DNA from 4 places in the Kitasatospora sp. NPDC101155 genome. Region 1 is predicted to be linked to each of the others. Evidence: riboswitches for the same ligand, from Rfam matches in the RefSeq annotation. Region 1 holds a riboswitch; each other region holds the start of a gene.

The links. A riboswitch is a leader RNA that binds a small molecule or an ion and turns the genes downstream of it on or off. The one in region 1 is predicted to bind magnesium.
Region 2: linked by a shared signal. The riboswitch ahead of ACIRYZ_RS41020 (NRAMP family divalent metal transporter) and the one ahead of ACIRYZ_RS12605 (magnesium transporter MgtE N-terminal domain-containing protein) in region 1 are both predicted to bind magnesium.
Region 3: linked by a shared signal. The riboswitch ahead of ACIRYZ_RS31970 (NRAMP family divalent metal transporter) and the one ahead of ACIRYZ_RS12605 (magnesium transporter MgtE N-terminal domain-containing protein) in region 1 are both predicted to bind magnesium.
Region 4: linked by a shared signal. The riboswitch ahead of ACIRYZ_RS07715 (NRAMP family divalent metal transporter) and the one ahead of ACIRYZ_RS12605 (magnesium transporter MgtE N-terminal domain-containing protein) in region 1 are both predicted to bind magnesium.

The regions. Positions count from the first base shown of each region.
Region 1 is NZ_JBIWPN010000007.1:10,572-17,979, reverse strand. Features, by position in the region: partial or broken gene ACIRYZ_RS12620 (beta-ketoacyl-ACP synthase 3) at 1-103, shown strand, start outside; gene ACIRYZ_RS12615 (DUF6081 family protein) at 207-1,226, shown strand; gene ACIRYZ_RS12610 (NRAMP family divalent metal transporter) at 1,493-2,812, opposite strand; gene ACIRYZ_RS12605 (magnesium transporter MgtE N-terminal domain-containing protein) at 2,809-4,176, opposite strand; M-box (ykoK) riboswitch at 4,484-4,661, opposite strand; gene ACIRYZ_RS12600 (hypothetical protein) at 5,090-5,272, shown strand; gene ACIRYZ_RS12595 (cysteine hydrolase) at 5,332-5,931, opposite strand; gene ACIRYZ_RS12590 (MFS transporter) at 5,992-7,239, opposite strand; gene ACIRYZ_RS12585 (LysR family transcriptional regulator) at 7,376-7,408, shown strand, end outside.
Region 2 is NZ_JBIWPN010000059.1:25,860-33,267, reverse strand. Features, by position in the region: gene ACIRYZ_RS41025 (lanthionine synthetase C family protein) at 1-1,034, shown strand, start outside; M-box (ykoK) riboswitch at 1,274-1,449, opposite strand; M-box (ykoK) riboswitch at 1,883-2,056, shown strand; gene ACIRYZ_RS41020 (NRAMP family divalent metal transporter) at 2,386-4,035, shown strand; gene ACIRYZ_RS41015 (hypothetical protein) at 4,095-4,358, shown strand; gene ACIRYZ_RS41010 (VOC family protein) at 4,447-4,833, shown strand; gene ACIRYZ_RS41005 (NRAMP family divalent metal transporter) at 5,028-6,824, shown strand; gene ACIRYZ_RS41000 (hypothetical protein) at 6,928-7,386, shown strand.
Region 3 is NZ_JBIWPN010000029.1:20,174-27,581, reverse strand. Features, by position in the region: gene ACIRYZ_RS31985 (winged helix-turn-helix domain-containing protein) at 1-212, opposite strand, end outside; gene ACIRYZ_RS31980 (hypothetical protein) at 259-507, opposite strand; gene ACIRYZ_RS31975 (hypothetical protein) at 580-867, opposite strand; gene ACIRYZ_RS31970 (NRAMP family divalent metal transporter) at 971-2,620, opposite strand; M-box (ykoK) riboswitch at 2,966-3,143, opposite strand; gene ACIRYZ_RS31965 (YhgE/Pip domain-containing protein) at 3,327-4,628, shown strand; gene ACIRYZ_RS31960 (LysR family transcriptional regulator) at 4,673-5,590, opposite strand; partial or broken gene fdhD (formate dehydrogenase accessory sulfurtransferase FdhD) at 5,750-6,565, opposite strand; gene ACIRYZ_RS31950 (MFS transporter) at 6,553-7,408, opposite strand, start outside.
Region 4 is NZ_JBIWPN010000004.1:215,714-223,121, forward strand. Features, by position in the region: gene ACIRYZ_RS07700 (NlpC/P60 family protein) at 291-1,361, shown strand; gene ACIRYZ_RS07705 (M56 family metallopeptidase) at 1,653-2,537, opposite strand; gene ACIRYZ_RS07710 (BlaI/MecI/CopY family transcriptional regulator) at 2,534-2,869, opposite strand; M-box (ykoK) riboswitch at 3,097-3,273, shown strand; gene ACIRYZ_RS07715 (NRAMP family divalent metal transporter) at 3,632-5,296, shown strand; gene ACIRYZ_RS07720 (MgtC/SapB family protein) at 5,400-6,134, shown strand; gene ACIRYZ_RS07725 (YoaK family protein) at 6,181-6,858, shown strand; gene ACIRYZ_RS07730 (hypothetical protein) at 6,929-7,408, opposite strand, start outside.

The sequences.
Region 1 (7,408 bases):
CGACCTGCTGACGGTGGAGCGCGAGCGGGTCCTGCTGCACATCGACCGGGTCGGCAACACCTCGGCGGCCTCCATCCCGCTGGCGCTCACCCACGCCGGCGCGGCCGGGACCTTCGGGGTCGGCGACCGCATCCTGTCCACCGCCTTCGGCGTCGGGCTCGCCCCGAATCCCCGGAACCCCAAGACCCCGAAAGGTACTTGCTGCTATGCGCCCGATCAGGCGTCTCGTCCGCGCCGCCCCCGCCCAGGCCCAGGCCCAGGCCGCGGACCTCACCACCAGCACCGTCTTCACCGACAACTTCCAGAACGGCTTCGACACCTCCAGCACCGGGAAGTGGCAGCTCTGGCCCGCGCCCGGCATGCCGAGCGGCGACGGCATCCCCAGCACGGACGCGAACGGCCTGCACGTGATACCCAGCGGCACCGACCCGGCCACCGGGAACCCGGCGTTCGCCTTCACCACCGCCCAGCAGACGGCCGGCGGCGCGGGCGACCGCGACCACACCAAGTGGCTGTCCTTCGCCAACCACAACTCCACGGCGGGCTTCGCCGGTTACGACACCCCGGCCAACGGCCGCTGGACCTGCGACGCCAACCTCTCGGTGACCACCCGCAAGACCGAGGCCAACCCCTTCGGCGCGAACGTCACCGACCCCCAGTCCGACCTCCGCCTCGCCAACGGCGCGATGGTGGTGGCCGACCTGGAGACAGGCGTCCTGATGGACTTCCACGTCACCAACAACACCGTGTACGCCTGGTACGAGCGGCTGCGCTACCCCAACACCACCTACTCGGCCTTCGCCTACGCGGTGCCGGTGGCGACCATCTCCAAGGGCGCGTCCCTCAACTACCAGATCCAGCTGGACAACAGCCGCACCCGCGCCACCTGGAAGATCAACGGCATCCCGGTCTACAGCGTCACCGACCTCGGCGCCCGCCCGACCGACCGCTCCCACCTGGTCACCGACCACGGCGGCACCGACCAGACTGTCGCCCCGCGCCAACTCCTCTGCGGCCTCGGCACCTTCACCATCATGGACGGCGCCGGCCAGGACGGCCGCGGCCTGGTCCAGCTGGACACCACCCCGGGCTACTACTACGCCCCGCCGGCCGGCCAGCCCACCCCGCAGACCTTTGTCGACACCGCCAGTCCGGCGAGCAGCCGGCTCTGGGGCCAGGGCGCCGAGATCGCCTCCTCCTACCTGACCATCACCACCGCCCAGTAGCCCCTGGGCCTGTCCTACGGGCCCGGCAAGGACCCGCGGGACAGGCCCGGCGCACGGCCCGGAACCCGTACCGGCAGCAGCTGGCCGCCGCCTACGCGGGGCTCCCGCCCGACCTCGCGCCCCTCGCGTACGAGCACGGTCCCGAACTGGCCGAGCTCATTGCCCGCGACCTCTCCCGCGGGCGGTGACGACCGACGGCCCCCGATGTCCGACGACGGGGCCGTCGGTCATCGGGGGCCGTCGTGGCGGGCCCGCGGGGGAGGGCGTCAGCCGATGCCGAACCAGCCGAGGACGGTCTGGATGAGCAGGATCGTCGACATGACGGCCACCCCGACCACCACGACGGTGGCGGCCACGCGGTAGCGGGGGGTGTTGGCCGCGTCGCCGAGGACGGAGCGGCGGTTGGTGAGGACCAGGAGATAGACCAGGACGATCGGGCTGATCAGGCCCTGCAGGACCTGGGTGCCGATCAGCAGCTGGATGACGTCCACCGGGGTCATCGCGACGACCGCGCCGAGGACGATCTGCGCGGTGAACACCCCGAGGAACAGCGGGGCGTCACGGAAGCTGCGGGAGACGGAGCGCTCGACGCCGGCGGCCTCGCCGATGGCGTAGCTCGCCGAGAGCGGCACCACCGCGCCGGCCAGGGCGGAGGCGCCCAGCAGCCCGAAGGCGAACAGCAGCTCGGCGCCGTGCCCGGCGACGGGCTTGAGCGCCTCGGCGGCCTGCGCGGCGGACTCCAGCGGGCCGGTGCCGCCGATCGCGGCGGCGGTGGCGATGATGATGGTCAGGCTGATCACACAGGCGAACACCGCGCCGAGGACGGCGTCGGCCCGGATCAGCTTGTAGTCGGCGGGCTTGGCGCCGCGGTCGACCACGCCGGCGGCGGCGTAGAACTGCATGTACGGGCTGACGGTGGTGCCGATCAGGGCGACGGCCAGCAGGATGAAGTCCTTGCTGGCCTCCACGTGCGGGATGACCAGGTGCTGGCCGACCTGTCCCCAGTCCGGGTGGCCGAGGACCATGGCGACCGGGTAGGCGAAGAACGCCAGCGACATCACCAGGAAGATCCGCTCGGCCCACTTGTACGAGCCGAACAGCACCAGCGACCAGAGCAGCACGGCGGACGGCGGGATGACCGCCCACTTGGGCACGCCGAGCAGTTCGAACGCGGCGCCGATCCCGGCGAACTCGCTGACCACCAGGCCGGTGTTGGCCAGCAGCAGGCAGAACACCGCGAGGGCGGTCAGCCGCAGGCTGAACTGCTCGCGGATCAGCGCGCCCAGACCCTTGCCGGTGTGGGCGCCGAGCCGGACGGCCATCTCCTGCACCATGACCAGGGCGACGGTGACCAGCACCATGAAGAACAGCGTGCCGTAGACGTACTGGGAGCCGGCGCTGGCGTAGGTGGCGATGCCCGCGGCGTCGTTGCCGGCGTTGGCGGCGACCAGTCCGGGGCCGGCCACCATCGCGATCGCGGCCAGTCGGCGCAGGCCCTTGCGGCAGCCGGGGCGCCCCGGGGCGGACGGCACGGGCGCCGCGGCGGCGTCCGGACCGGCGTCGAGGGTGTCGAGGTCGCGGGTCACTTGAGGAGCCTCCGGAAGTGCAGGCGCCCGCGCTCGGGCAGCAGCGAGTCGAGGATGTCGTCGGCCAGGACCCGGCCGAGGGGGCAGTCGGAGTCGTCGACCACGAGCAGGGAGGTGGCCCGGGCCGCGACCAGTTGGTCGGCGGCCTCGGCGAGGCGGGTGTCGGGCCGGACGGTCACCGGCGGGCCGAACTGGTCCAGCCAGGCGACCAGGTCGCCGATCACCGAGGTGTCCTCGGCCACCGCCAGGTCGAACAGCGGGATGTCGGCGAGCAGCCGGCCCTGGTCGTCCAGCACGGTGACCGCGTCGATGTCGGTGCGGTGCTCGGCCTGGGCGGCGAGCTCCGCCCGTACCTCGGCGACGGTGTGCGCGGGGCCGGCGGTGACCAGCAGGGTGGTCATCGCGCCGCCGGCGGTGCCCTCCCGGTGGGTGAGCAGGGAGCGCAGCTCGGCCGCCTCGGGCTCGGGCATCCGGGCCAGCAGGGTCTCGCGCTCGCCGGGCGCGAGGTCGCGCAGGGCGTCGGCGGCCTCGTCCGGCTCCATCTCGTCGACGAGCCGGGCGGCGTGCTCGGGCGGCACCTCGCGCAGCAGGTTCTCCAGCTCGGCGGGCTCCATCTCCTCCAGCGCGTCCGCGGCGTGCTCCGGCTCCAGCCAGCCCAGCAGCTGCTGGCGTTCGTGCCGGCCGAGGTCCTCCAGGATGTCGGCGAGGTCGGCCGGGCGCAGCCGGTGCAGCGCGGAGCGGGAGGCGCGCAGCCGCACCTCGGCCGGCCCGTGGGTGGCCTGCTCGCCGAACGGGGCGACGGACTGCCAGTCCAGGACGCGCTCCGGGGTGGGGCGGATCTGCCAGCGGCGCGGGCCGAGCCGGCGCAGCAGGGTGGGCAGCGAGACGTCGACCCCGACCAGGACGGTCCGGGCGGCCAGCGGGGCCAGGTAGAGGTCGGCGGCGCGGGTGACCTGGACGCCGTCGACGTCGACGAGCTGGTGGTCCAGCACGTCCCGGGCAAGCAGCACCTCGCCGGGGCGGCGGTTGAACTCGCGCAGGTCCAGACGGGCGGTGCGCAGCCGGACCTGCCCCGTCATGATCCGGTCGACGGCGTCGGCGGCGATGAAGGTGCGGCGGCGGCCTATCCGGATGATCAGCCCGGTGACCGGCGGGTACGGCTCCGTGCCGTAGAGGCGCGCGACCACGTCGACGACCCGGCCCACCTCTTCCCCGGCCTGGTTGGCGACCGGCCCGCCGACCAGCCCGGCGACGGAGACCAGCGAGGACCGGACGGTCCGGGTGACGGCGGTACGGCGCTCGGCGGCGACGGTGCGGTCGCGCAGCCGGGCGGTGGCGGAGTTGAGCAGGGTGGTGGCAGCCATGGTGGGGACCCCCTTGCCCCGGCAGGACGGGGCATCGGGCCGCCCGGCGGCGCGCCACCGCCGACGCTGACCGCGCGAACCGCTTCCAGGCATGCGCCAGGGCCGCCCGGGCCGGGGCGGCCCGGAGGGCGGAGCGGACCGGATCGGTCAGGGAAGGAGGGGGCGCCTCGGACGACTGAAGGACGGCGAGGACGACATCGGATTGGGCCGACTATGGCCAGGACTTCCGTCCATCACGCCTCCTCCCGATTTCGGCCGCGCATCGAGGTCGCGGCGGCACGGCAGGGGGAGACCGACGTCACCGCCCGGTGCACCCCCACTCGTCAGAGCTTTGGCACTCCACGGCGTGTCCCTGTCGATACCGACGGGAAGCCACTTGGGGTCACCCCTTGAGCCGGGGAGACCTGTCCTGATCCGGAGCGTCTCTCGACGGGTGGGATCAGTGGCCTGTGTCCGTGAAGACGCCTCACCGAACGAGGTGTCTGTTCAAATCCGCCCCAGGATAGGACGCTGTCGCCCTTCCGGCGTAATCCTTGACCGGAGCTTGACCCTGAGCTGACCAGCGGGGGAGCCGCCCGGCGCACGGTCGGGTGCGGACTGTCGCCCTTCGGTCGGCGACCGCCGGGGAGCCGAACTAGTTTATGGCCGGGCCCCGGTGACGGGGAATCCGACCGACGCGTGGGCCCGGGAATCCGACCGACGCGTGGGCCCGGGAATCCGGCCGACGCGCGGGCCCGGCTTCCTTCGGCGGGTGAGGCGGTCTCACCTGATCGGGCGGTCCTCGCCGCCCGGTGTGCGCCCGGCGTGCGCCTCGCGCGCCCGGCGGATCGCGACATGCGTTAGCACTCTGCGTGTCTCTCGGCAACGGAAAGTAACTGCCATCCCTGGGGTTGCTCCGCTGGTCGCCACCCAGGTGAAGGGCGATCCGGACGTCCTCCGGCACGCCGGTCCGACCTTCGAGTTCCACCGACTGCCCGCCACCGGAAAGAAGCTGCACCTGATGGGGCTCTGCGACGCCGCCATGGTGCACTTCCCGCAGCTGGGCGGCGACAACAGCGTGCGCTGGCTGATCGGCAAGCTGCCGGACGAGCTCTGAGACCGGCTGGACGGGCCCGCTCGCACCGGCGTGCGAGCGGGCCCGTCCGCGCGTCCCGGCTAGCCGGCCCGGAGCAGGGCGGGCAGCGCGGCGGTGTCGACGAGGTGGGCCCGGGAGGGGAGGACCCGGTGGAGCAGGACGTCGTGGACTTCCGGGTCCGGGTCCGCGATGCCGTCGGACAGCACGTAGAGCCGGTAGTCGCGGTCGGCGGCGTCGAGGACGGTCGACAGGACGGCGCCGCCGGTGCTGATGCCGGCGACGACCAGGGTGGTGATGCCGCGCTCGCGCAGCTGCCGGTCGAGGTCGGTGGTGGACAGGGCGCCGAAGCGGGTCTTGCGCACGACGAGGTCGCCGTCCCGGGGAGCCAGGCGCTCGTGTACGGCGGCGGCCGGGTCCTCGTGGTGCATGGCGCGGTGCTGGGCCAGCGGTCCGAAGGACTTGTTGGCGGCCGGGATCGCGTCCCAGTCGGCCTCGGTGAAGCCGACGCGTACGTGGGCGACGGTGCCGCCCGCCGCGCGAACGTCGGCGACGGCGGCTTCCACACGATCGAGCAGGGCCTCGCGGTCCCCGCCCTCGGGCAGAGCGGCCAGGACCGCGGGCTGGCAGTCCAGGACGAGCAGGGCGGTGTGCGCGGGGTCGAGTGCGGGGGCGGTGCTCACGCGAGTGTTCTCCTTCATGCGAGGGTGCGAGTTCGTGCGGGGGTGCGACGTCATGAGGGGCTACGCGACCGTTCCGGCCCGTGCCGCGAGGTCCGGTTGCGAGGTGTGCTCGCGCCGGGGGAGCAGGAACGGGGTGGCCAGGATGAGCAGCCCCGCGACCGCGAGCGCGGTGCGCGGGCCGGTGACGTCGGCGAGCAGCCCGCCGAGCGCGGTGAGGACGGCGATGGACACCTGCTGGCCGATCGACCAGGCCGACAGGGTGCGGGCGACGAGGTGCTTGGGCGTGCGTTCGAGCCGGTAGGTGGCGAGCACCGGGGTGTACAGGCTCATGTTGATGATGATCGCCAGCTCGACGGCCATCACGGTGACGAGTCCGACGACGCCGGGACGGACGAAGACCAGGCCGATCAGCCAGACGGCGCGCAGGGTGCCCACGGTCCGGAACACCCGGTCGCGGCCGTAGCGGGCCACCACGCGGCGGGCCAGCCGGGAGCCGATGAGTCCGCCGAGACAGGGGGCGGCGAAGGCGAGGCCGTACTGCCAGGGTGCGAACCCGAGCTGGCCGAGGAGGAGCACGGCCAGCAGCGGCTCGGTGGCCATGATCAGACCGCTGACGAGCATGTTGTTGAGGTAGAGCGCCCGCAGACCGGGCTCGCCCATGATGTGCCGCCAGCCGTCGAGTACCGCGCCCGCCCGGACCGGGTCGTTGCCGGTGGGCTGCGGCGCCTCCTCCCGGCCGCGGATCGCGGTGATGCCGAGCGCGGAGAGCAGGTAGCTGAGCGCGTCGGCCACCACGGTGACGACCGGCCCGAACAGCCCGATCGCCGCCCCGCCCAGCGGTGGCCCGACCGCGATGGAGCTCCAGTTGGTGGACTCGAAGCGCGCGTTGGCCACCAGCAGGTCGTCCGGCCGGACGAGGGCCTTGAGGTAGGCGCCGCTGGCCGCGTTGAACGCGATCTTGGCGGCGGCGACCACGGCGGAGACCACGAGGAGCTGCACGAAACCGAGCAGGCCGAAGGCGTAGGCGAGTGGGATCGTCGCCATGGCCGCGAACCGGGCCAGATCCATGGTGATCATGACCGGGCGCTTGCGCCGGAACTCCACCCACGGCGCGAGCGGCACCGCGATCAGCGCGCCCACCGCGGGCCCCACCGCAGACAGCGCGGACACCTCCGCCGGGCCGGCGTGCAACGCCAGCACGGCGATCAGCGGCAACGCCCCGAACCCCAGCCCGGACCCGTACGCGCTCACCGCGTACGCCGCCCACAGCCAGCCGAACTCCCGGCCCAACGGCCTCCTGCCCACCATGCTCAGCGCGCCCCTCTGTCCCACCCGAACAAACCGACGTTGACTGGTGAGAGCTAACCGAGCGGCACAACCGCAGGTCAAACAACCGTACTGCCGCCGCGCCACAACCAGACGTTGTGCCCTAAGGTGGATCGGCGTGGACCTCGAAGCCGTACGCACCTTCGCCGCC
Region 2 (7,408 bases), on a different contig from region 1:
GTCCCGGGGACTATGCGGGCCTGCTCGCCGCGGTGGACAGGCGGGTGGAAGCGCGCGTTCGGGCACTGCTGGGGCTGGAGCGGGAGCGGCTGGCAGCGGGGCGGGAGGGGCCGGCGATGGCCGCGTACGACGTCATCGGCGGTCTGACCGGCCTCGGACGCTACCTGTTGGCCTGCGGACCGGAGCAACGGCCGCTGCTGGTCCAGGTGTTGGAGTACCTGGTCGAGCTGAGCCGGCCGCTGCGGATCGGCGGCCGGGAGCTGCCCGGATGGTGGGTGCCCGGCCCGCCCTCGCCTGTCGTGGCCGAGCAGTACCCGGAGGGGCACCTCAACCTCGGTCTGGCGCACGGCATCCCCGGGCCGCTGGCCCTGCTGGCGCTCGCCCGCCGGGAAGGGGTCGCCGTGGCGGGCGCGGACGAGGCCGTGCGCCGGATCGCGGAGTGGGTACTCGGGCACCGCAGCCACGACGGCGAGCAGGCCGGCCCTGACTGGCCGGCGTCCATCGCCGTCGACCACGTCCATCTGCCCTCCGGCGTCGACGCCGTCCCGACCCGGACCGCCTGGTGCTACGGATCGCCGGGCGTCGCCAGGGCTCTGCAACTGGCCGGCCGGGCGTTCGGCGAGCCGGGCTGGGAGGCGGAGGCCGTCCGCGCCGTCCACGCGGCGCTCGACCGGCCCCGCGAGCGGTGGGGCCTGCACGACCCCATGCTCTGCCACGGGACGGCGGGCCTGCTCCAGGTCGCCGCCCGCGTGGCCCGCGACAGCGGCGACGCGCCGCTGCTGGCGCGCCTCGCCGGGCTGGCCGAGGAAGTCGTTTCGTCCTACGACCCGGAGTCCGCATTCGCGTTCCCCGGCTCGATCCCGCCCGGCGCCGTCGCGGCCGACGGCGAGGGGGAGCGGCAGGTCCGCAGGTATGACCGGGCGGGCTTCCTGGAGGGGGCGGCCGGTGTCGCGCTCGCCCTGCTCGACCATCTGGACGGCGGTGCCGAGGAACTCGGTGGGCTGCCGTGGGACGGTGCGCTGCTGCTGGCCTAGCGGCAGGTGCGCGTCGTACGGCCTGGCGAAGCCCGCTGTCGCCGGGCCGTACGACGCGCCTTTCCGGAGGAGGGGCGGCGATGCCTCACGGAGGCGGGCGGAGGCGGGGCCGGTCAAGGGCATGGACGGGTGTCTCGTTCTTCTGGGTGCAGCAGATCCCGCCACCGGGCATGGATCGGGAAGAGCCAGGCCCGGCGGTGCGGTGCGCAGGAGGCGCGGTCGCCGCTGCGCGAGGGGTCACGACACCTCTCACGTAAGAGCTTCGGCACTGCACGGCGTGATCCGCCCGGGTGGGCGGAAGCCACTTGGGGTCACCCCTTAAGCCGAGGAGACCTGTCCTGAACCTGGGCGTCTCTCGACGTCGTCGGGTCAGTGGCCTGTATCCGTGCAGACGCCTCACCGAACGAGGAGTCGCCCGAACAGTAGAAACGTACGAGGGGCGCGCTGTCAATCGCGGCCCGATCCACCGTCAAACCCGTGTCCTTACGTCGAAAGGCCTGCCGCCACCAGGGCGTTCTCGGCAGCCGGGTTGTGCGGAGGCTTCGAGGAATTGACGGGTCATCGTCGGCGCGCTCGGCACGATCAGACGGACGACACCGGCGCGTATCGAGGCCTTCACGGCGCGCCAGGCGAAGCCCGACCCGGCCGACCGCGTCACGGGTGAGGTGTGGTTGATGCGGGGCCAGCACGTCCACGGTTCGCCGCTCTCCTGGACGGAGTTGTCCGGTCCGGGCGTGCGCTGCCGGGAGGCCTGCCACCGGTCCCGAGCGGTCCGGGCGGCGGCGTCAAGCTTTGGCAAAGCGTTCGAGTTCTGTCCGGCGAGGGGTCTATGCTCCTCGAGGTTTGAAGAGGCACCTCGTTCGGTGAGGCGTCTTCACGGACACAGGCCACTGACCCGACGACGTCGAGAGACGCCCAGGTTCAGGACAGATCTTCCCGAGTTAAGGGTTGATCCCAAGTGGCTTCCCCCACAGGGGGATTACGCCGTGGAGTGCCAAAGCTCTGACGAGTTGGGGTGAGCCGGTGGCCGTCGTGCGCCCGGTGAGCTCCTTGCCGCGTCGATGACACGCACCACGGGGTGCGTCCGACCGGGAGGAGGCGAGACATGGACTGCAGTAGTCCGGGCCATAGTTGCCCCTGCCCCCGCATGCGCTCGTTCCTCACCAGCACGCGGTAACCACCTTCCCTGCACGTACGTCCGACGTCGCGCCATGCCTGCACGCGGCTTTGCCATGCCCGCGTGGCCCCACGCGGCCACGGGCGGATGCGGCGCGCCTGCTCGCAAGGGGGATTGCTGCTGCGTGTCCTCAACTTGCCCCGTCCTGTTCCTGGGGCCCAAGGGAGGCTCGTCATGACCATCAACGCCACACTCGACCCGAAGGTTCCCGGCCCGCGCTCGGCGGTGCTGGACGACGCCCACGTCGGCGACATCAAGGGTGCCCTCGGCACCATCAAGCTCGACGACAACGCCCCGCGCCAGGGCCTGTCCGCGAAGCTGAAGATCCTGCTGGCGATCGTCGGCCCCGGCCTGATCGTCATGGTCGGCGACAACGACGCCGGCGCCTTCTCCACCTACGGTCAGGCCGGCCAGAACTACGGCACCCAGCTGCTGTGGACGCTGCTCCTCCTCGTCCCGGTGCTGTACATCAACCAGGAGATGGTGCTGAGACTGGGCGCCGTCACCGGCGTGGGCCACGCGAGACTGATCCTGGAGCGCTTCGGCAAGTTCTGGGGCGCGTTCAGCGTCATCGACCTGTTCCTCCTCAACGCGCTGACCCTGGTCACCGAGTTCATCGGGGTCACCCAGGCCGCCAGCTACCTCGGCCTGCCCAAGGAACTCTCGGTGGTCCTGGCCGCCGCGGTGATCATCGCCTCGGCGTTCACCGGCTCCTTCCAGCGCTTCGAGCGCGTGGCGGTCACGCTGTGCGTGGGCTCGCTGCTGCTGGTGCCGATCTACTTCATGGTCCACTCGAAGACCTCGCAGATGGCCCACGACTTCGTGGTGCCGCAGATGCCGGGCGGCGCGGGCGAGCTGTCCACCGTGATGCTGCTGATCATCTCGATCGTCGGCACCACCATCGCCCCGTGGCAGCTGTTCTTCCAGCAGTCGTACGTCATCGACAAGCGCATCACCCCGCGGTTCATGAAGTACGAGAAGGCCGACCTGTGGATCGGCATCGTGATCGTCGTCGTCGGCGCCGCCGCCATGATGGGCTTCACCGCCGCGGCCTTCGCGGGTACCGACGCCGCAGGCAACTTCACCGACGCCGCCGGCGTCGCCAAGGGCATCGCCGACAAGGCCGGCGAGGTCGCGGGTGTCCTGTTCGCCATCGCCCTGCTGGACGCCGCGATCATCGGCGCCTTCGCGGTGTCACTGTCCACCGCCTACGCCATCGGCGACGTCTTCGGCATCAAGCACTCGCTGCACCACGGCGTCAAGGGCGCCAAGGGCTTCTACGCGATCTACGCCGGTGTGGTGGTCGTCGCCGCCACGGTCACGCTGCTGTCCACCGACTACGCCCAGGGCCTGATGACCCAGTTCGTCCAGGTGCTCGCCGGCGTGCTGCTGCCCTCCGCCACCGTCTTCCTGCTGCTGCTCTGCAACGACAAGGCCGTCCTCGGCCCGTGGGTCAACGGCCCGAAGACCAACGCGTTCACCGCCGCGGTGGTCGGCATCCTGGTCACCCTCTCGCTCATCCTGACCGCCTCCGTGGTCTGGCCGGACATCACGGCGGGCACGATCCTGTGGATCATGGCCGCCTGCGGCGTCGTCGGCGTGCTGGTCGCCGGGTACTTCTTCACCTTCGGTCGCCGCGGCACGAAGGAGGACCCGATCGACCGCACCGGTCGGGAGGACTGGAGGATGCCCCCGCTGGAGACCCTGGAGCGCCCGGTCATGTCCGCCACCCGCAAGGTCGGCATGGGTGCCCTGCGCACCTACCTCCTGCTCGCGATGATCATGGTCATCATCAAGGTCGTCCAGACCGCCATGGGGCACTGACCCACGGCCCCGGTGTGCCTTCGGCATGCCCGCAGCCGGTCCGATGGAGGTGATCCGCCATGTCCGTCTTCACCGCGATCCACGTACCCGTGCCGCTCGCCAGGCCCCGTACCGGTCTGCGCGCCGCGCTGGCCGGTGTCATCCGCCGCCTCGCCGCGAGCCCGCTCGACCACCCGGTCCTGCACGCCGTCGCGGCTCAGGCCCCCGCCGCAGAGCCCGTGCGGATGCGTTCGCGCCGGCACGGCGTCACCGCTCCCGAGGGCACCCGGCGGCACGCCCATCGACGCCCAAGCACCCAGCGCGCTCCCGGCGACAACCGCTGACGCCGACCGCCCGCGTCGTGTCCGTCCGCCGCTTCGACCGCGGCCTCGTCCTGTGCTCGTCCATCGACCCCGAGGGGGAAGACCAATCGTGATCACCGCTCTTGACCATGTCCAGCTGCCCGCGCCGAGCGGCAGAGAGGAGGCCCTGCGCGCCTTCTACGTGGGGGTGCTCGGGATGGCCGAGCTCCCCAAGCCCCCGTCCCTGGCGAGTCGTGGCGGCTGCTGGTTCGCGGCCGACGACGGGCGCATCCGCCTGTACCTCGGCATCGAAGACGGCTTCCGGCCGACCACCAAGGTCCATCCAGGGCTGCGCGTGAGCGCGATCGACGAACTCGCATCCCGGCTGGCCCAGCACGGCGCCGCTGTGGCCTGGGACCACAGCCTTCCGCCGCAACGCCGCTTCTACAGCCAGGACCCGGCCGGCGACCTCCTGGAGTTCATCGAAGCGATCGGCGATCGGACACCCGCCCCGTAACCCGCCGCCCAGCATCAACTGCCCCACTGGACAGCCAAGTCAATCGGCCGTAGCCGGTTGCTCACCGGAATCGGCCTGCCGGCCCACGTCCCCTGCCCACCTTCATCCCGCGGCCCGCCCGGCCGTTCTTCGGCGTGCCCGGACAGAGGCGTGCCGTCGGCACGCCCGCACAGTCACCTCAGAGGAGAAGCGCGTTGGCCTTCCACACCACCGGCCCGACCCAGGGCCACCGGCCCGGCCCGAGCAAGCCGACGCCGCCGCAGGCCGCCTCCGGTGCTGCCGTCGTGGACAGCGCGCACGTCGGCGACATCGTCGGCGCGCTCGGCACCATCGAGCAGGACGACCCCGGCCGACGCGGATCGCTGGCGGAACGGCTCAGGGCTCTGCTGGTCATCATGGGCCCGGGCCTGATCGTCATGGTCGGGGACAACGACGCCGGTGGCGTGGCGACGTACGCGCAGGCGGGCCAGAACTACGGTATGAAGCTGCTGTGGACGCTGGCCCTGCTGGTCCCGGTGCTCTACGTGAACCAGGAGATGGTGGTCCGCCTCGGCGCGGTCACCGGCGTGGGCCACGCCCGGCTGATCTTTCAGCGCTTCGGCCGGTTCTGGGGGATGTTCAGCGTCGGCGACCTGATCCTGGTCAACGCGCTCACCCTGGTGACCGAGTTCATCGGCGTGTCCCAGGCGCTGGACTACTTCGGCATTCCCCAGTACGTCTCGGTTCCGCTCGCGGCGGTGCTGCTGTTCGCCGTGGTGGCCGGCGGGTCTTTCCGGCGCTGGGAGCGGTTCCTCTTCGCGCTGATGGCCGTGAACGTGATCGTGCTCCCGATGGCGCTGCTCGCGCACCCCAAGCTCGACGACACCGTGGCGGGAATCGCGCCGCAGCTCCCCGGCGGCCTCGACTCGACGCTGCTGCTGGTGATCATCGCCATCGTAGGGACCACCGTCGCACCCTGGCAGCTGTTCTTCCAGCAGTCCAGCGTGGTCGACAAGCGGATCACCCCGCGCTGGATCCACTACGCGCGAGCCGACCTGCGGATCGGCATCGCGGTCGTGATGACAGGCGCGATCGCCGTGATGGCCACCTCCGCATTCGTCTTCCAACACACGGACCTGTTCGGCCAGTTCACCGACGCCGGAGCGGTCGCCGACGGCCTCGGGACGCACGGTGGCCACACCGTCGGCGCGCTGTTCGCGGTCGTGCTGCTCGACGCCTCGCTGATCGGCGCCAACGCCGTGAGCCTCGCCACCGCCTACACCCTGGGGGACACGTTCAAGAAGCGGCACTCGCTGCACTGGAAGCTCCGCGAGGCACCGCTCTTCTACATCGGTTACGCCGTCCTGATCGGCATCGCCGCCACGATCACGCTGACCTCGGACGCCCAGGTGCAGGGCCTGATCACCCAGGGTGTCCAGGCCCTGGCCGGCGTGCTGCTGCCCTCGGCCACCGTGTTCCTGGTGCTGCTGTGCAACGACCGCCCGGTGCTCGGGCCGTGGGTCAACACCACGAAGCAGAACGTCACCGCGGGCGTCATCGTCTGGGTCCTCGTCCTGCTCTCCCTGGCGCTCACCGCCGCCACCTTCTTCCCCGACCTCACGACCACCCAACTGGCCTGCGGATTCGCGGCCGGCGCGTTCGTCGGCCTGGTCGGCGGCGTCCTCATCGTGCTCCACACGCAGTACACGGAGCAGACAGCCCGCATCGAGTCGTTCATGGCACGCCACACGAAGGGCGATGCCTTCGGCGGCGCCACGAGCGAAGCCTGGCTGATGAAGGTCCAGAACCCGGACGGCTCGCCGCTCACCAGGACGCAACGCAAGGCAGCCCTCGAACACGACCGGATGCTCTGGCGCACACCCGCCCTGGACACCCTGCCCAGGCCGCACTTCTCGGCCCTGCGAACAGCCGGCCTGCTCACCCTGCGCGGCTACCTGCTCCTCGCCGTCGTGCTGGTGATCGTCAAGACCGTCCAGATGTACGCAAGCTGAGCGGCCGGGGTGGCCAGAGCCATCCCGCCGATTGCCCGCCCACAGAGATCCTGGGCCCGGGCCCGGCAGCCGCGCCACAATGAAGGAAGGAAAGGTGATGCGGATGAGGGCGATACCCCACCTGCGGACCGGCGAGGGTACGGCGGCACTCGCTGCTGCCCTCGTGGCCGCAGTGGCCATGGCCGCGATCGGCCTGTCACCCGCCGGGGACCGGCCCGTCATCGGCGCGGCCTTGGGCGGAGCCGCGGTTGCCGTCCTCGGCATCCTGGTGGCGGTGGCCTTCGCGCGCCGGGCCCGCTCCCGCCGCCACTCCCAGAAGCTCGCCCACGATACGGCGGAAGCCTGGTTCACCGCGCCGACCGTGGCGGACTTCCCCGAGGACGCGCTTCGGCCGTTCCTGCCGGCGACCGATCCGCCTTCCATGAACCGCCTCTACACCGCGTGGATATTCGCCACCCACGGTCACGACGCCATCTGGCTCGAACGGCACTTCGACCTGCCCGGCGACCTGGCCCGGAAACTGGCCGAAGAAGCCCACCCGCACCGGCCACCGCGGTCCTGACAACCACCTGCATGGTGCCTGA
Region 3 (7,408 bases), on a different contig from region 1:
TACGGCAGGTCGAGCTGCTGGCCGTCGACGGTGACGGTGCGCTGATCGGGGTCGACCACCAGTCCGGGGTCCGGGCTGATGACGGGGCGCGTGGCGGCCGGTGCGGCCGGTGCGGCCGGTGCGGGGCGCAGGTGCCGCACCGGTGCCGGGACGGCGGGGGCGGCGGCGTGGTCCGAGAAGATGGCTTCGAGCCTGGGGTAGCGCACGGCCATGGCGGAGCTCCTTCGTCGGGTCGAAACGAGTCGGGGAAGTGGTGGGTCAGAGGCCCGGGTGCCAGGAGGCTTCCAGCCGGGCCGTCCCGTTCGGGGCGGTGACGGTCCGCCAGCTGGACCGCATCGGCAACGGGCGGCCGCTCGGCACGGTCGCGGCCGGCCCGGCGACGGCCTGCAGGACGGGGTTGTCCAGCGGGCTCGCTGCCAGGCGTCGGCCCACCGCGGCGAGGGCGGCGCGCAGTCGGCCGGGGTCGGTGGACGGAAGGGCGGGCTGGAACGCGGCAACGATGGACATGGCAGGTCACCTCCGTGACGGGACAATGAAAAATGAGCAAGTGCGCCGATGTGCGCGGTAATCGATGAAGACTCAGGCAGCGGTCGCGGTGGCGGCCCGGTGATGGGCGGCGGCGTGGGCGAGGCGGTGCGCGGCGGCCGGCGGGAGGTCCGCGAAGGCGGCGAGCCAGTCCGGGCGGTGCCCCTGGCGGGCGAGCAGGTAGGCCAGGTGGACGCGCGGCTCGTACGCGGAGGCCGGGCTGTTGGGCGTGCCCGAGTGGGGGCAGGCGCCGGGGTCGTCGAGGCGGTAGGCGCGCTCGACGCCGTCGTACAGGGCGAGGCGGACGCTCGGGCAGTGGTGGAGCAGGGGGGTGGTGCGCATGGCCGTACTCCCTTCCTTCCCCCTGGTGCGGGGTGGTTGAGGGTTCCGGGTCGGGGCCGGGGGCGGCGGGGCTCATTTCGAGGCGCCGCCCCCGGCGTCCGGGTCAGTGGCTCAGGGCGGTCTGGACGATCTTGATGATGACCATGACCATCGCGATCAGCAGGTAGGTGCGCAGGGCGCCCATGCCGATCTTGCGGGCGGTGGACATGACCGGCCGCTCCAGCGTCTCCAGCGGGGGCATCCGCCAGCTCTCCCGACCGGTGCGGTCGATCGGGTCCTCCTTGGTGCCGCGGCGGCCGAAGGTGAAGAAGTACCCGGCGACCAGCACGCCCGCCACACCGCAGCCGGCCATGATCCACAGGAGCGCGTCGGAGCTGATGTCAGGCCAGACCACGGCGGCGGTCAGGATCAGCGACAGCATGACCAGGATGCCGACCACGGCGGAGGTGAAGGCGTTGGTCTTGGGGCCGTTGCGCCAGGGGCCGAGTACGGCCTTGTCGTTGCAGAGCAGCAGCAGGAAGACCGTGGCGGAGGGCAGCAGCACACCGGCCAGCACCTGGACGAACTGGGTCATCAGGCCCTGGGCGTAGTCGGTGGACAGCAGGGTGATCGCCGCGGCCACCACGACCACGCCGGCGTAGATGCCGTAGAAGCCCTTGGCGCCCTTGACCCCGCGGTGCAGCGAGTGCTTGATGCCGAAGACGTCGCCGATGGCGTAGGCGGTGGACAGCGACACCGCGAAGGCACCGATGATCGAGGCGTCCAGCAGCGCGATGGCGAACAGCACGCCCACCAGGTGTCCGGCCTTGTCCTCCAGGCCCTTGGCGATGCCGGCCGCGTCGGTGAAGTTGCCGAAGCCGTCGGTGCCGTCGAAGGCGGCGGCGCAGAGGCCCATCATGGCGGAGGCGCCGATGATCACGATCGCGATGCCGATCCACAGGTCGGCCTTCTCGTACTTCATGAAGCGCGGGGTGATGCGCTTGTCGATGACGTACGACTGCTGGAAGAACAGCTGCCAGGGGGCGACGGTGGTGCCGACGATGGAGACGATCAGCAGCATGACGGTCGCGAGCTCACCCGAGGCGCCCGGCATCTGCGGCACCACGAAGTCGTGGGCCATCTGCGAGGTCTTGGGGTGGACCATGAAGTAGATCGGCACCAGCAGCAGCGAGCCGACGCACAGCGTCACCGCGACCCGCTCGAAGCGCTGGAAGGAGCCGGTGAAGGCAGAGGCGATGATGACCGCCGCCGCCAGCACCACCGAGGCGACCTTGGGCAGGCCCAGGTACCCGGCCGCGAGTGTCACGCCGATGAACTCGGTGACCAGGGTCAGCGCGTTCAGCAGGAAGAGGTCGATGACGCTGAACGCGCCCCAGAACTTGCCGAAGCGCTCCAGGATGAGGCGGGCGTGGCCGACGCCGGTGACGGCGCCCAGGCGCAGCACCATCTCCTGGTTGACGTAGAGCACCGGGATCAGCAGGGCCAGCGTCCACAGCAGCTGGGTGCCGTAGTTCTGGCCGGCCTGGCCGTAGGTGGAGAAGGCGCCGGCGTCGTTGTCGCCGACCATCACGATCAGGCCGGGGCCGACGATCGCGAGCAGGGTCTTGAGTCTTGCTGAAAGACCCTGGCGTGGTGCGTCGTCATCGAGCTTGATGGTGCCGAGCGCACCCTTGATGTCGCCGACGTGGGCGTCGTCAAGTACCGCCGAACGCTGCGGCGGAACCTTCGAGTCGAGTGTGGCGTTGGTGGTCATGGCGTTCCTCCCGTGGGCCCCTGACAGGTGGGGCGGTTGGGGGCACGCGGCAGCAGTCCCCCCTGCGTGCGGGCACGGCGCGTCGGCGCGCGGCGGTGCGCGCCCGTTCGGGCACGGCGGAGCCGCGTGCGTGGTGCTCAGTGCTGATGCGTCGTCGGATGTACGCGCAGGGAAGGTTGTTACCGCGTGCCAGAGGTGTACGGGGTGTACGAGGACAGGCGGAGGTAGGGGCTACTGTGGCCCGGACTACTGCAATCCATGTCTCTCGCCTCCTCCCGGTCGACGCACCCCGTGGTGCGTGTCATCGACGCGGCAAGGAGTTCGCCGGCGCGCGAAGCGACCGCCGGCTCACCCCAACTCGTCAGAGCTTTGGCACTCCACGGCGTGTCCAACCCCCTTGGGCCGGAAGCCACTTCGGATCAACCCTTAGGTCGGGAAGATCTGTCCTAACCCTGGGCGTCTCTCGACGTCGTCGGATCAGTGGCCTGTGTCCGTGAAGAAGCCTCACCGAACGAGGTGCCTTCTTCAAACCTCCAGAAGCATAGACCGGCCGGAGGTCTATACTTGCGCACTTGGTAGAACCTTTACCTTTGTGAAGGGGAGCCACCCGCCCGGGTGGCGCGGGTTTGACCACCCTGCCGCCACGGAACGACTTCCCGCCGTACCCGCAGCGGCACCAGGCAGTGCCCACGACCCGAGGGGTGGCATGGCGACCACAGGCTCCCAGGGGGCTCCCCGACAGGCGAGGGCGCTGGCGCTCGCCCGGCACCCCAAGCTGTGGCTCTTCCCGAGCGTCCTGTGCGGCCTGCTGGCCGTGGTGCTCTCACTGCTCTACATGGGCGGCATCGTCAACCCGAACGGGAACCTGCACCGGCTGCCGATCGCCCTGGTGAACGCCGATCAGGGCGCGCCGCCGCCCGGCCGCCCGGTGAACCTCGGAACCGAGCTGACCCGGGCGGTGGTGGCCGGAACCCCCGACGACACCGTCGACTGGCGGCAGACCGACGACGCCGGCGTCCGCGACCTGCTCGCCTCCGGCAAGGTCTACGGCGCGCTGCTCGTGCCGGAGGACTTCACCGCGACCGTCACCAAGCTGGCCGCCGGCGGCGCCACCGAACGGCCCACCCTGACCGTCCTCACCAACCCCGGCCTCGGCAGCCTCGGCGCCTCGATGGCCGCGCAGATCGTCCAGACCGCCGCCCACCAGGCCTCGGTCACGACCGGCAAACAGCTGCTGGCCGCCCTACCGGCCTCGACCGCCCGGGGCCCGGACACCGGCGCCACCGCCCGGCTGCTGCTCGCCGACCCGATCGCCGTCACCGCCCGGGTCGGCCACCCGATCGGCGGCCACAGCGGCCTCGGCCTGAGCGCCTTCTACTACGCCCTGCTGGCCGTGCTGACCGGCTTCATCGGCGGCAACATCATCCACAACGGCGTCGACGGCGCGCTCGGCTACAGCGACAGCGAGATCGGCCCCTGGCACACCCGCCGTCCGACCGTCCCGATCAACCGCACCCAGACCCTGCTGCTCAAGATGGTCATGACGGCCGGGATCATGCTGCCCACCGCCTCCCTGGTGCTGCTCTGCACGGTCGGCATCCTCGGCATGGACGCCCCGCACCAGGCGATGCTCTGGCTGTTCGGCTACTGCGCGAGCGTGGCCGTCGGCCTCGGGGTGCAGGCGATCAACGCCGCGTTCGGCGGGATCGGGCAGCTGGTGTCCATGTTCGTCTTCATCGCGCTGGCCCTGCCCTCCTCCGGGGCGACCGTCCCGCTCCAGGCCGTGCCCGGGTTCTACCGCTTCCTCGGCATCTTCGAGCCGATGCGCCAGCTGAGCGCGGGCATCCGGGCGATCCTCTACTTCGACGCCCGGGGAGACGCCGGGCTGGCCCGCGGCTGGATCATGATCGTCGTCGGCCTGGTGCTCGCACTGGCCTTCGGCTTCGCGATGACCCGCTACTACGACCGCAAGGGCCTGCACCGCTGGACGCCTCAGCCCTCGGACTGACTCCCGTGGGCGTGCCGGTCGACCGGGCCCCGCGCGTCGAGCCGCTACGCCCCCGGCAGGCTGCCCAGGACGGCGGCGACATCCGTCCGCCGGGCCACCTCTAGCAGCGCGCGGGCCATCACCGAACCCGGCTCCCGGGCGGCGATCACCAACCCGATCGGCGCGCTGTGCACCGGCTCCACCAGCGGAACGGCCTGCATCCCCGGCGGGACGCCGAACACGTGCAGCCAGGCGTACGGCACCACGCTGGCCCAGTGACCGGTGCGCACGTGCGCGAACAGCGAGGCCACCGAGTCGGTCTCCACCCGGGGCGTCGGCTCCAGCCCGAGGCCCGTGAACACCTCGTCCAGTACCCGGCGGCCCTGCATGCCCGGGTGCAGCAGGCACAGCGGCAGCCGGGAGGCCTCCGCCCAGGTGGCGCGCGGATGCCGGGCCGGCCCGTCCGCCAGGCTGGTCAGCAGGACGTACCGTTCCTCGTACAGCGGCAGGGCGCGCAGGTCCGCGGAGCCAGGCCCGGGCAGGTAGGTGATGCCCGCGTCGATCTCGAAGTTCCGTACCTGGCGCAGCAGTTCCTCGGAGCGCAGGTTGGTGGACAGCTCCACGGCCACCAGCGGGTGGGCGGCGCAGAGTGGCCCGGTGAGCAGCGAGACGGCGCCCGAGGCGGTCGGCACGGCGCCGATCCGCAGTCGTCCGCTCAGCCCGGTGCGCAGCGCGTCCACCTCGTCCCGCAGGGCGTTTCGGTCGGCCAGGATGCGCTGCGCCCACAGCACGATCCGTTCGCCCTCGGGGGTGAGGCCCTCGTAGGCCCGGCCGCGCCGCACCAGCAGCACCTTCAGCTCGTCCTCCAGCTTGCGGACGGCCTCGGACAGGGCCGGCTGGGAGACGTGGCATGCCTGGGCGGCGCGGGCGAAGTGGCGCTCGCGGGCGAGGGCGACCAGGTACTCGAGCTGGCGGAAGAGCATCTACTCGGCCACCGGGACGGGGTCGGTGCGGCCGGTACCGCTGTGCGCGGGGCCGAGGCGGGCAGGGTCGAGTCGAACCAGGTCGACGGGGGCAGGGTCGACGGGGGCAGGGTCGAGGCGGGCCGGGTCGGGTCGGTCGGTGTCGAGCCGGTCGGTGTCGATGCGGTCCGCGCGGGTGTAGACGTTCATCGAGTCGCCGCGCAGGAAGCCGACCAGGGTCAGCCCGCTCTCCTCGGCCAGGTCCACCGCCAGCGAGGAGGGCGCGGAGACGGCGGCGAGCATCGGGACGCCCGCCATCACGGCCTTCTGCACCAGCTCGAAGGAGGCCCGGCCGCTGACCATCAGCACCGTGCCGCGCGCCGGGAGCAGGCCCTCGCGCAGGGCGTGGCCGACCACCTTGTCCACCGCGTTGTGCCGGCCCACGTCCTCGCGCAGGCAGAGCAGCCGCCCCTCGGCGTCGAACAGGCCGGCCGCGTGCAGGCCGCCGGTGCTGTCGAAGACCTTCTGGGCGGCCCGCAGCCGCTCGGGCAGTGCCGACAGCAGCGCGGGGGTCACACGCAGCCCGTCCTCGGCGACGCTCCACGGCGCGGTGGTGCGCACCGCGTCCAGGCTGGCCTTGCCGCACAGGCCGCAGGAGGAGGTGGTGTAGAAGTTGCGCTCCAGCGAGGCGTCCGGGGCGGGCACGCCGTGGGCGAGCACGACGTCCACCACGTTGTAGGTGTTGCCGCCGTCGGCGGTGGCCCCCGCGCAGTAGCGGATCCCGGCCAGGTGGTCGGCGGCGTGCAGCACGCCCTCGCCGACCAGGAAACCGGCCGCCAGGTCGAAGTCGCTGCCCGGGGTGCGCATGGTCACCGTCAGCGGGCGCCCGCCGACCCGGATCTCCATCGGCTCCTCGGCGGCCAGGGTGTCGGGGCGGTGCGAGGGCACGCCCTGGCGCAGTCGCAGCACCCTGCGCGGTACGGTCACTCGGCCCATCGTCGTCGGCTCCTCGGTGGTGTCGGTCCGGACTGTACGGATGCATCCTCGCTCCTTCCGCGGCCCGCGGGGGCCGGGTGGAGGTGCTCCGGTCCGGGCAGGTGGCGGCGGCTGTGCGCGGCGGTCACCGCCAGGCAGAGCAGGCCCACGGCCGCCATGCCCGCCAGCAGCGCCGGATAGGAGGCGTGGCCGGCGGTCCCGGCGAGCAGCAGCGGGGTGAGGAAGCCGCTGGAGGTGGTGCTCTGGTAGAGCGAGGCGGAGGTCGGGCCGCCGGGGCGCGCGGTCCTTCCCGGGGAGAGCCGTTCCACCTCGTGCAGCCCCGCGCCGAGCGTCAGCCCGTACCCGGTGCCGAGCACCACGGCGGCGGCCACCACCAGGCCCACCGAGTCGTGGGCGGCGGCGAGCGAGCCGAGCAGCAGCCCGGCGATCACGGTGGCCATCGCGGTGAGGGTGGCCCGGGCGCTGTCCGCGTCGTCCAGTCGGGCGGCGAAGGGCTGGGCGACCACGCCTGCGGTCAGGGTCAGCGCCGCGACCAGGCCGCTGAACAGCGGCGCGTAGCCGGGCACCCGGTCGGCGACCAGCGGCGGCAGGACCACGTACGCCACGGTGGCGGCGCCGAGGACGGCGGGGCTCGCGGGGAGCACGACGTAGCGGAACCGGGGATGGCGGACGGCCGCCGTGTGGTGCCGGGGCGCGCAGCAGCCGGGGGCGGTCTCCGGGAGCCGGCGGGTGGCCCGCAGCACCAGCAGACAGCCCAGCGCGTGCGCCAGGCCCGGCAGCGCCATCGGTCCGGGCAGCCACTCGGCGATCACCCCGGAGACCAGCGCGCCCGCCGCGAAGCCC
Region 4 (7,408 bases), on a different contig from region 1:
GAGGCGTGTGTGACCTTGTTCTCGATTTGGCGAAGCTTTAGCACTCCGCTGGGTGACGAGTGTCAGAACGGGTGTCAAGGCAGGTGTCACGGGGTGGCGTGACGGGTGACGCAACGCCGGTGCCACGGTACGCGATCGATCGCCCGGCAGTGCCCGGATGGGGGATTGCGGAACCCCGCCACTCATCTATTAAGTTACTTCGAAGAAGGCGGGCAGGGGCGGCATCCCCCGTACGCCCCTGCCCGCTCTTCGTCGTCCCCTTTGCGTCCCCCGAAGGAGATCCCACCGCGATGGGAAAGCGCCGCAAGCCCAGCCCCCCGAGCCGGGCCCGCCTGGCGGTCCTCACCACGGCCATGGCCGGCGGCGCGGTGCTCGCCTCCGGCACCGCCCATGCCGAGCCCGCCCCGAGCCTCGCCACCGTCAAGGAGCAGGTGGACAAGCTCAATGAGGAGGCCGAGCAGGCCATCGAGCAGTACAACGGCTTCCAGGGCAAGCAGCAGAAGCTCCAGGGCGACGCCAACAAGATCCAGGAGAAGGTCGCCCGCGGCCAGGAGGCGATGAACGAACTGCGCACCCGGCTCGGCGGGGTGGCCGCCGACCAGTACCGCAGCAACGGCATCGACCCGTCCGTCCAGCTGATGCTCGACTCCGACCCGGCCGCCTACCTGGAGCGCGTCTCGGCGCAGAACCAGGTCGCCGACACCCAGACGGCCCTGCTCAAGCAGGCCCAGGAGGAGCAGCGCAAGCTCGACCAGGACCGCACCGAGGCCACCGCCACCCTCGCCCAGCTGGACTCCGTCGGCACCGAGCTCGCCGAGAGGAAGAAGCAGATCCAGGCCAAGCTCGCCCAGGCCCAGGCCATGCTCAACAAGCTCAGCGCCGAGGACCGCGCCAAGGTCAACGCCCAGCAGTCCGCGGAGAAGGCCAGGGCCGAGGCCCAGAAGGCGGCCGCCGCCGACCGGGCCTCCCGCTCCACCCAGCGCCCCGACCTGAACGCCCCGGCCCCGCCCGCCGGCGGCCGCGCCGCCGCCATCGTCGGTTTCGCCTACGCCCAGCTCGGCAAGCCCTACGGCTGGGGCGCCACCGGCCCCAGCAGCTTCGACTGCTCCGGCCTCACCGGCGCCGCCTACCGCGCGGCGGGCGTCAAGCTCTCCCGGATGTCCCAGGACCAGTGGAACGACGGCCCCCGCGTCGCCCGCGCCGACCTTCAGCCCGGCGACCTGGTCTTCTTCTACGGCGACATCCACCACGTCGGCATCTACATCGGCGACGGCAAGATGATCCACGCCCCCCGCACCGGCAAGAACGTCGAGGTCCTCCCCATCGACGCCATGCCCTACGTCGGCGCCGTCCGCCCGTAAACCCTTCCGCCCCGGCGGCCCCGTCAACCCCTGCGCGCGGCCGTCGGGGTGGGGCCGCAGAACGATCGGAGGACGTTCCGTCCGGCCGGAAGCGGCCTCAACTGAGCGGACCGGTCGAAACGTTGCCCAGAGGGTGGCCGGGCGCTCCGACAGCGCCGACCGCGATCACCCGGGCGCTCCGACAGCGTCGGCCGCGATCACCCGGGCGCCCGCGGCGGTAGTCCCGGTCGCCGCCGAGACGCGAGAAGGCTGGGGCGTACCTGCGCCGCCGCTGGGTACTGGTGGAACGACCTACGGGTGCGGCGCGCAGGCCAGCAGGTACGGCAGCACCGGCAGTGCCGACACCGCCAGCCACCCGGCCAGTTGGCGCCGCCGGCCGCCGCCGGGCCGCGCCAGCCGACGGACCCGGGTCAGCACCCCGGTGGACGCCGCCCCCAGGGACCCACCCGGAGCCGGACCGGACGTGGCCAACGCGCAGAGCGCCGAGGCCAGTTCGCCCCGCGACACCTTCGCCAGCGCCGCGTCGTCCGCCGCCATCTCCAGCAGCAGCGCCACCTCGGAGCGCCCCAGCCGGGCCAGCGGCAGCGGCCCGAGCAGCAGCGCGAAGGTGTCGGCGGGCAGCCGGAACAGGTGGTGGCGGCCGCGGATGTGCCCGTGCTCGTGCGCGACGGCCGCGGCGAGCTGCCGCTCGTCGAGCAGTCGCAGCGCCCCGCGCGACAGCACGACCCGGGAGCGACGCCCGGGCAGGCAGTAGATCGTCGGGTGGGCGTGCTCCAGCACCAGCGCGCCCCAGCGCCGGTCCCGTACGGCGACCACGTCCAGCACCGCCCGGTGCCGCCGCCGGGCCCGCCCGGCCCGGGCGCCGACCGCGGCCAGCGCGAGGGCGAGCAGCGCCCCGGCTGCGGCCGGCAGCCACCAGCCATGGGTGTGCGGCACGACCGGCCCGGCCGGTTCGAGGTGGGGGAGCAGTCCGAGCAGCCCGGCCGGCTCGTGGGCGGCGGGCTCCAGCGCGTGGTGCGCGGCGAGCACCAGGGCGACGGTGAAGGAGGCCATCAACGCCAGCCACAGCGCCGCGCCCAGGGTCGGACGGGTTTGGAGCCGGGTGGAGCCGGCCAGCCGGCGGGGCAGCAGGACGCCGGTCACGGCCAGGTAGAGGCCGAGCAGGGCGAGCGTCACTCGGCGTCCCGGGCCTTGACCTGTTCGAGGGCGGCGAGCAGGGCGGAGGCCTCGTCCCCGCTGATCCGGTCGACGAAGCGCAGCAGCGCGCCGGCCCGGTCCGGGGTGGTCTCCAGCGCCTGGTGCATCAGCTCGGCGGTGTACACCTCGCGGGTGCAGGTCGGTTCGTACACCCAGGCGCGGCCGACCTTGTCCCGGCGCAGCCAGCCCTTGGTGTGCAGGATGTCGGCGACGGTGGTCACCGTGGTGTACGCGACCGGCCGCTGCCGCTGGAGGTCGTCGACCACCTCGCGCACCGTGGCCGGACGGCCCCAGGACCAGAGCCGGTCCATGATCTCGGCCTCCAGATCGCCGAACCCCCGTAGCACCGCCGTGGTCTCCCTTGCCGAACCGACCGCCGGCGCCCTTCGCCCGCTGGAACGCGGCCCATGCTACGGCGGGTGCCGGGCGCGAGAGGGTGAAGGGAGTGCGCTTGGTCAAGGTTCTACAAAGGTGTAGCGGATCGGCCGAAAACGTGATTGGGCCGTTCGTGGCGGGTCTATGCTTGGGGAGGTTTGAAAAGGCACCTCGTTCGGTGAGGCGTCTTCACGGACACAGGCCACTGACCCGACGACGTCGAGAGACGCCCAGGTTCAGGACAGGTCTTCCCGACTTAAGGGTTGACCCCAAGTGGCTTCCGGCCAGGCAGGCTGGACACGCCGTGGAGTGCCAAAGCTCTGACGAGTTGGGGTGTACCGGTCCATTCGGGGCCGGTGTGCTCCTTGCCGTGTCGTGATGCGGCGCACAGACGGTGCGCCCCCGACCGGGAGGAGGTGGGAGACATGGACTGTCCTAGTCCGGGCCACAGTTGCCCCTGCCCCCGCATGCTCTCGAACACCTCCGGCACGCGGTAACAACCTTCCCTGCGCGTTCACCCGGTGCTTCGTCCCGCGCTCAACCATGCCTGGACGCAAGCCGCCTGACGCATCCTCATGCCCGTACGGCCGCCGCCGCTCAGCGTCGCCGTGTGGAGCGGATGCCGTGCGCTCGCAGGGAGGATCGCTGCTGCGTGCCCCCTGTCGCCCCCTCCAGGAAGGGGGCAGGGAGGCCCCGCCATGACCAACGTGATGCTGGACCCGAAGGTTTCCACGGTCCCCACCGCTCCCACCGCCCAGTCCGCCGTGCTCGACGACGCCCACGTCGGCGACATCAGGGGCGCGCTCGGCACCATCAAGCTGGACGACAACGCCCCGCGCCAGGGTCTGTCCGCGAAGCTCAAGACGCTGCTGGCGATCGTCGGCCCCGGCCTGATCGTGATGGTCGGCGACAACGACGCCGGCGCCTTCTCCACCTACGGCCAGGCCGGCCAGAACTACGGCACCCAGCTGCTGTGGACGCTGGCCCTGCTGATCCCGGTGCTCTACGTCAACCAGGAGATGGTGCTGCGCCTGGGCGCCGTCACCGGCGTCGGCCACGCCCGCCTCATCCTGGAGCGGTTCGGCAAGTTCTGGGGCGCGTTCAGCGTCATCGACCTGTTCCTGCTGAACGCGCTGACCCTGGTCACCGAGTTCATCGGCGTCACGCTGGCGGCCGGGTACCTGGGCCTGCCCAAGGTCGCCTCGGTCATCCTGGCGGCGGCGATCATCATCGCCTCGGCCTTCACCGGCTCCTTCCAGCGCTTCGAGCGCGTCGCCATCGCCCTGTGCGTGGGCTCGCTGCTGCTGGTGCCGATCTACTTCATGGTCCACCCCAAGACCTCGCAGATGACCCACGACTTCGTGGTGCCGCAGATGCCGGGCGGTTCCGGCCAGCTCGCGGCCGTCATGCTCGTCATCGTCTCGATCGTGGGCACCACCGTCGCCCCGTGGCAGCTGTTCTTCCAGCAGTCGTACGTCATCGACAAGCGGATCACGCCGCGTTTCATGAAGTACGAGAAGGTCGACCTGTGGATCGGCATCGCGATCGTGATCATCGGCGCCGCCGCGATGATCGGCTTCACCGCCGCCGCCTTCGCGGGCACCGACGGCTTCGGCCAGTTCTCCGACGCGGCCGCCGTGGCCAAGGGCCTGGAGGACAAGGCCGGCCACCTGGTGGGCGTGCTGTTCGCCATCGCGCTGCTGGACGCCTCGATCATCGGCGCCTTCGCGGTGTCCCTGTCCACCGCCTACGCCATCGGCGACGTCTTCGGCATCAAGCACTCGCTGCACCGCGGGGTCAAGGGCGCCAAGGGCTTCTACGCGGTCTACGCCGGCCTGGTGGTGGTCGCCGCGGCGATCACCCTGCTGTCGAACGACTACATGCAGGGCCTGATGACCCAGTTCGTGCAGGTGCTGGCCGGCGTGCTGCTGCCTTCCGCGACGGTCTTCCTGCTGCTGCTCTGCAACGACAAGGCCGTGCTCGGCCCCTGGCGCAACGGGCCGAAGACCAACGCCTTCACCTCGGCGGTGGTCGGCGTGCTGGTCATGCTGTCGCTGATCCTGACCGCGGCCGTGGTCTGGCCGGACATCAGCTCGGACGCGATCCTGTGGATCATGGCCGGCTGCGGCGTGGCGGGTGTGCTCGTCGCCGGGTACTTCTTCACCTTCGGCCGCCGCGGCACCAAGGAGGACCCGATCGACCGCACGGACCGGGAGAACTGGCGGATGCCCCCGCTGGAGACGCTGAGCCGCCCGGTGATGTCCACCGCCCGCAAGATCGGCATGGGCGCCCTGCGCACCTACCTGCTGATCGCGATGGTCATGGTCATCATCAAGATCGTGCAGACCGCGCTGAACCACTGAGCCACCGATCGAAGCCCGTACGGACGGGTGGTGGGCAGCGGCTCGCCACCCGTTCGTTTCCTTTTCCCGCGTTCCCCGTGATTCCTCTGGAGGAGGTGCCGTCGTGCACACCCTGACCACCGTCGAGTTCCTGGTCCGGCTCGCCACCGGCGTCGCCTGCGGCGCACTGATCGGCGTCGAGCGCCAGTGGCGGGCCCGGATGGCCGGCCTGCGCACCAACGCCCTGGTCGCCGCCGGCGCCACCCTGTTCGTGCTCTACAGCGAGGCGGTCGGCGACACCGGCAGCCCCACCCGGGTCGCCTCGTACGTCGTCTCCGGCATCGGCTTCCTGGGCGGTGGCGTCATCCTGCGCGACGGCGCCGGCGTGCGCGGCCTCAACACCGCCGCCACGCTCTGGTGTTCGGCCGCCGTCGGGGTGCTGGCCGCCTCCGGCAAGCTGGAGCTCGCCGGCCTCGGCGCGCTCGCCGTGCTCGCCGTCCACCTGGTGCTGCGCCCGGCCGGCCGGGCGCTCGACCGGGCCCCGCAGTCCGGCAGCGACCCGGACTCCACCTGCCGGGCCACCGTCCACCTGGAGTGCGACCGCAAGTCCGAGACCCACATCCGCGCCCTGCTGCTCCAGGCCCTGGCCGCCTCCGGCCTCGCCCCCACCGGCCTGCGTGCCCGCCGCACGGAACAGGGCGACGCCACCAGCCTGCGCGCCACCGTGGCGATCACCGGGCAGGTGACCCCGGCCCTGGAGCAGGTCGTCACCCGGCTGTCGCTGGAGCCCGGGGTGCGGGACCTGCACTGGCACCTGGACGAGGAGTCGGACGAGTCCGGCAGCCCGGCGCTCGCCTGAGGGAGTAGAACGGAAGGACCGTCACGCGAACCGCCCGGGAGGCCCGATGCTGAAACCCGACCCCGAGCACGGGCCGCTGGTGCCGATGCTGCTGGTGCTGACCGTGGTCACCGGGATGGTGGACGCGGTCAGCTACCTCGAACTCGGGCACGTCTTCGTCGCCAACATGACCGGCAACGTGGTCTTCCTCGGCTTCGCCCTGGCCGGCGCCGCGAACCTCTCCGCCACCGCCTCACTCGCCGCCCTCGCCGTGTTCCTGCTCGGCGCCCTGGCCGGCGGCCACCTCGCCCGGCACCTGCCCGGCCACCGCGGCCGGCTGCTGACCGCCGCCGTCGCCGCCCAGGCGGTGCTGGTCGCCGCGAGCACCGTCCTGGCGGCCGTCATCGGCCACGGCTCCGAACCCGCCCGCTACACCCTGATCGGCCTGCTCGCCCTCGCCATGGGCGGCCAGAACGCGGTGGTCCGCTCGCTCAAGGTCCCCGACCTCACCACCACCGTGCTCACCATGACCATCACCGCCCTCGCCGCCGACCTCACCGGCCTGCGCCGTATCGCCTCCGTCGTCTGGATGTTCGCCGGCGCCCTGCTCGGCGCGCTGCTCGTCCTCCACGCCAACGTCCCCACCGCGCTGGCCCTGGCCCTCGCCCTGCTGGTCGCGGTGGCCGTCCTCACCCACCACGCCGGCAAGCCCACCCCGGCGCCCGCCTGGACCGAGCGCCTCTGAGGCCGAACGCCCTCGCGCCCCCTCGCCGAACGGCTGAGGGGGCGCGAAGGCTTCCGGAGTCGGCAGCTTCTCAATCCTCGCGGCGGTGTCCGGCGCGGCCGCTCCAGAGCGGCTCGAGGCGGGCCCAGCTGGTGGTCCAGGCGGTCTCGGCGCGGCGGTCGAGGGAGTGGAGGCGCAGCCGCAGTGCCAGGGTCAGCATCGCGAGGAGGGCGAGGAGGACGCCGGCGCCGGTGCAGGCGGCAAAGACGGCGAGGGAGGCGCGGTTGGCCGGGGGAGTGGTGGGGGTGCCCGCGGGGTCGACCCAGATCGGGACGACGGTGCCGGTGGTGGCCGTGCGAGGGGCCTCGACGGTACCGGTGTGCGCGGTGCCCGCAGGGTAGTTCCAGGCGGCCGGGACCTCGATCCGGCTGTTGTAGCCGTCCGCGAAGCGGCTGCCGGTGGCGGCGCCGTGGTCGGGGAGGACGGCGACCACGGCGTCCACCCGGTGCAGCCGCACCCGGTCGGCGGCGGCCTGCGGCGCGGTCGAGCGGTAGAGGAGCAGGGCGCCCAG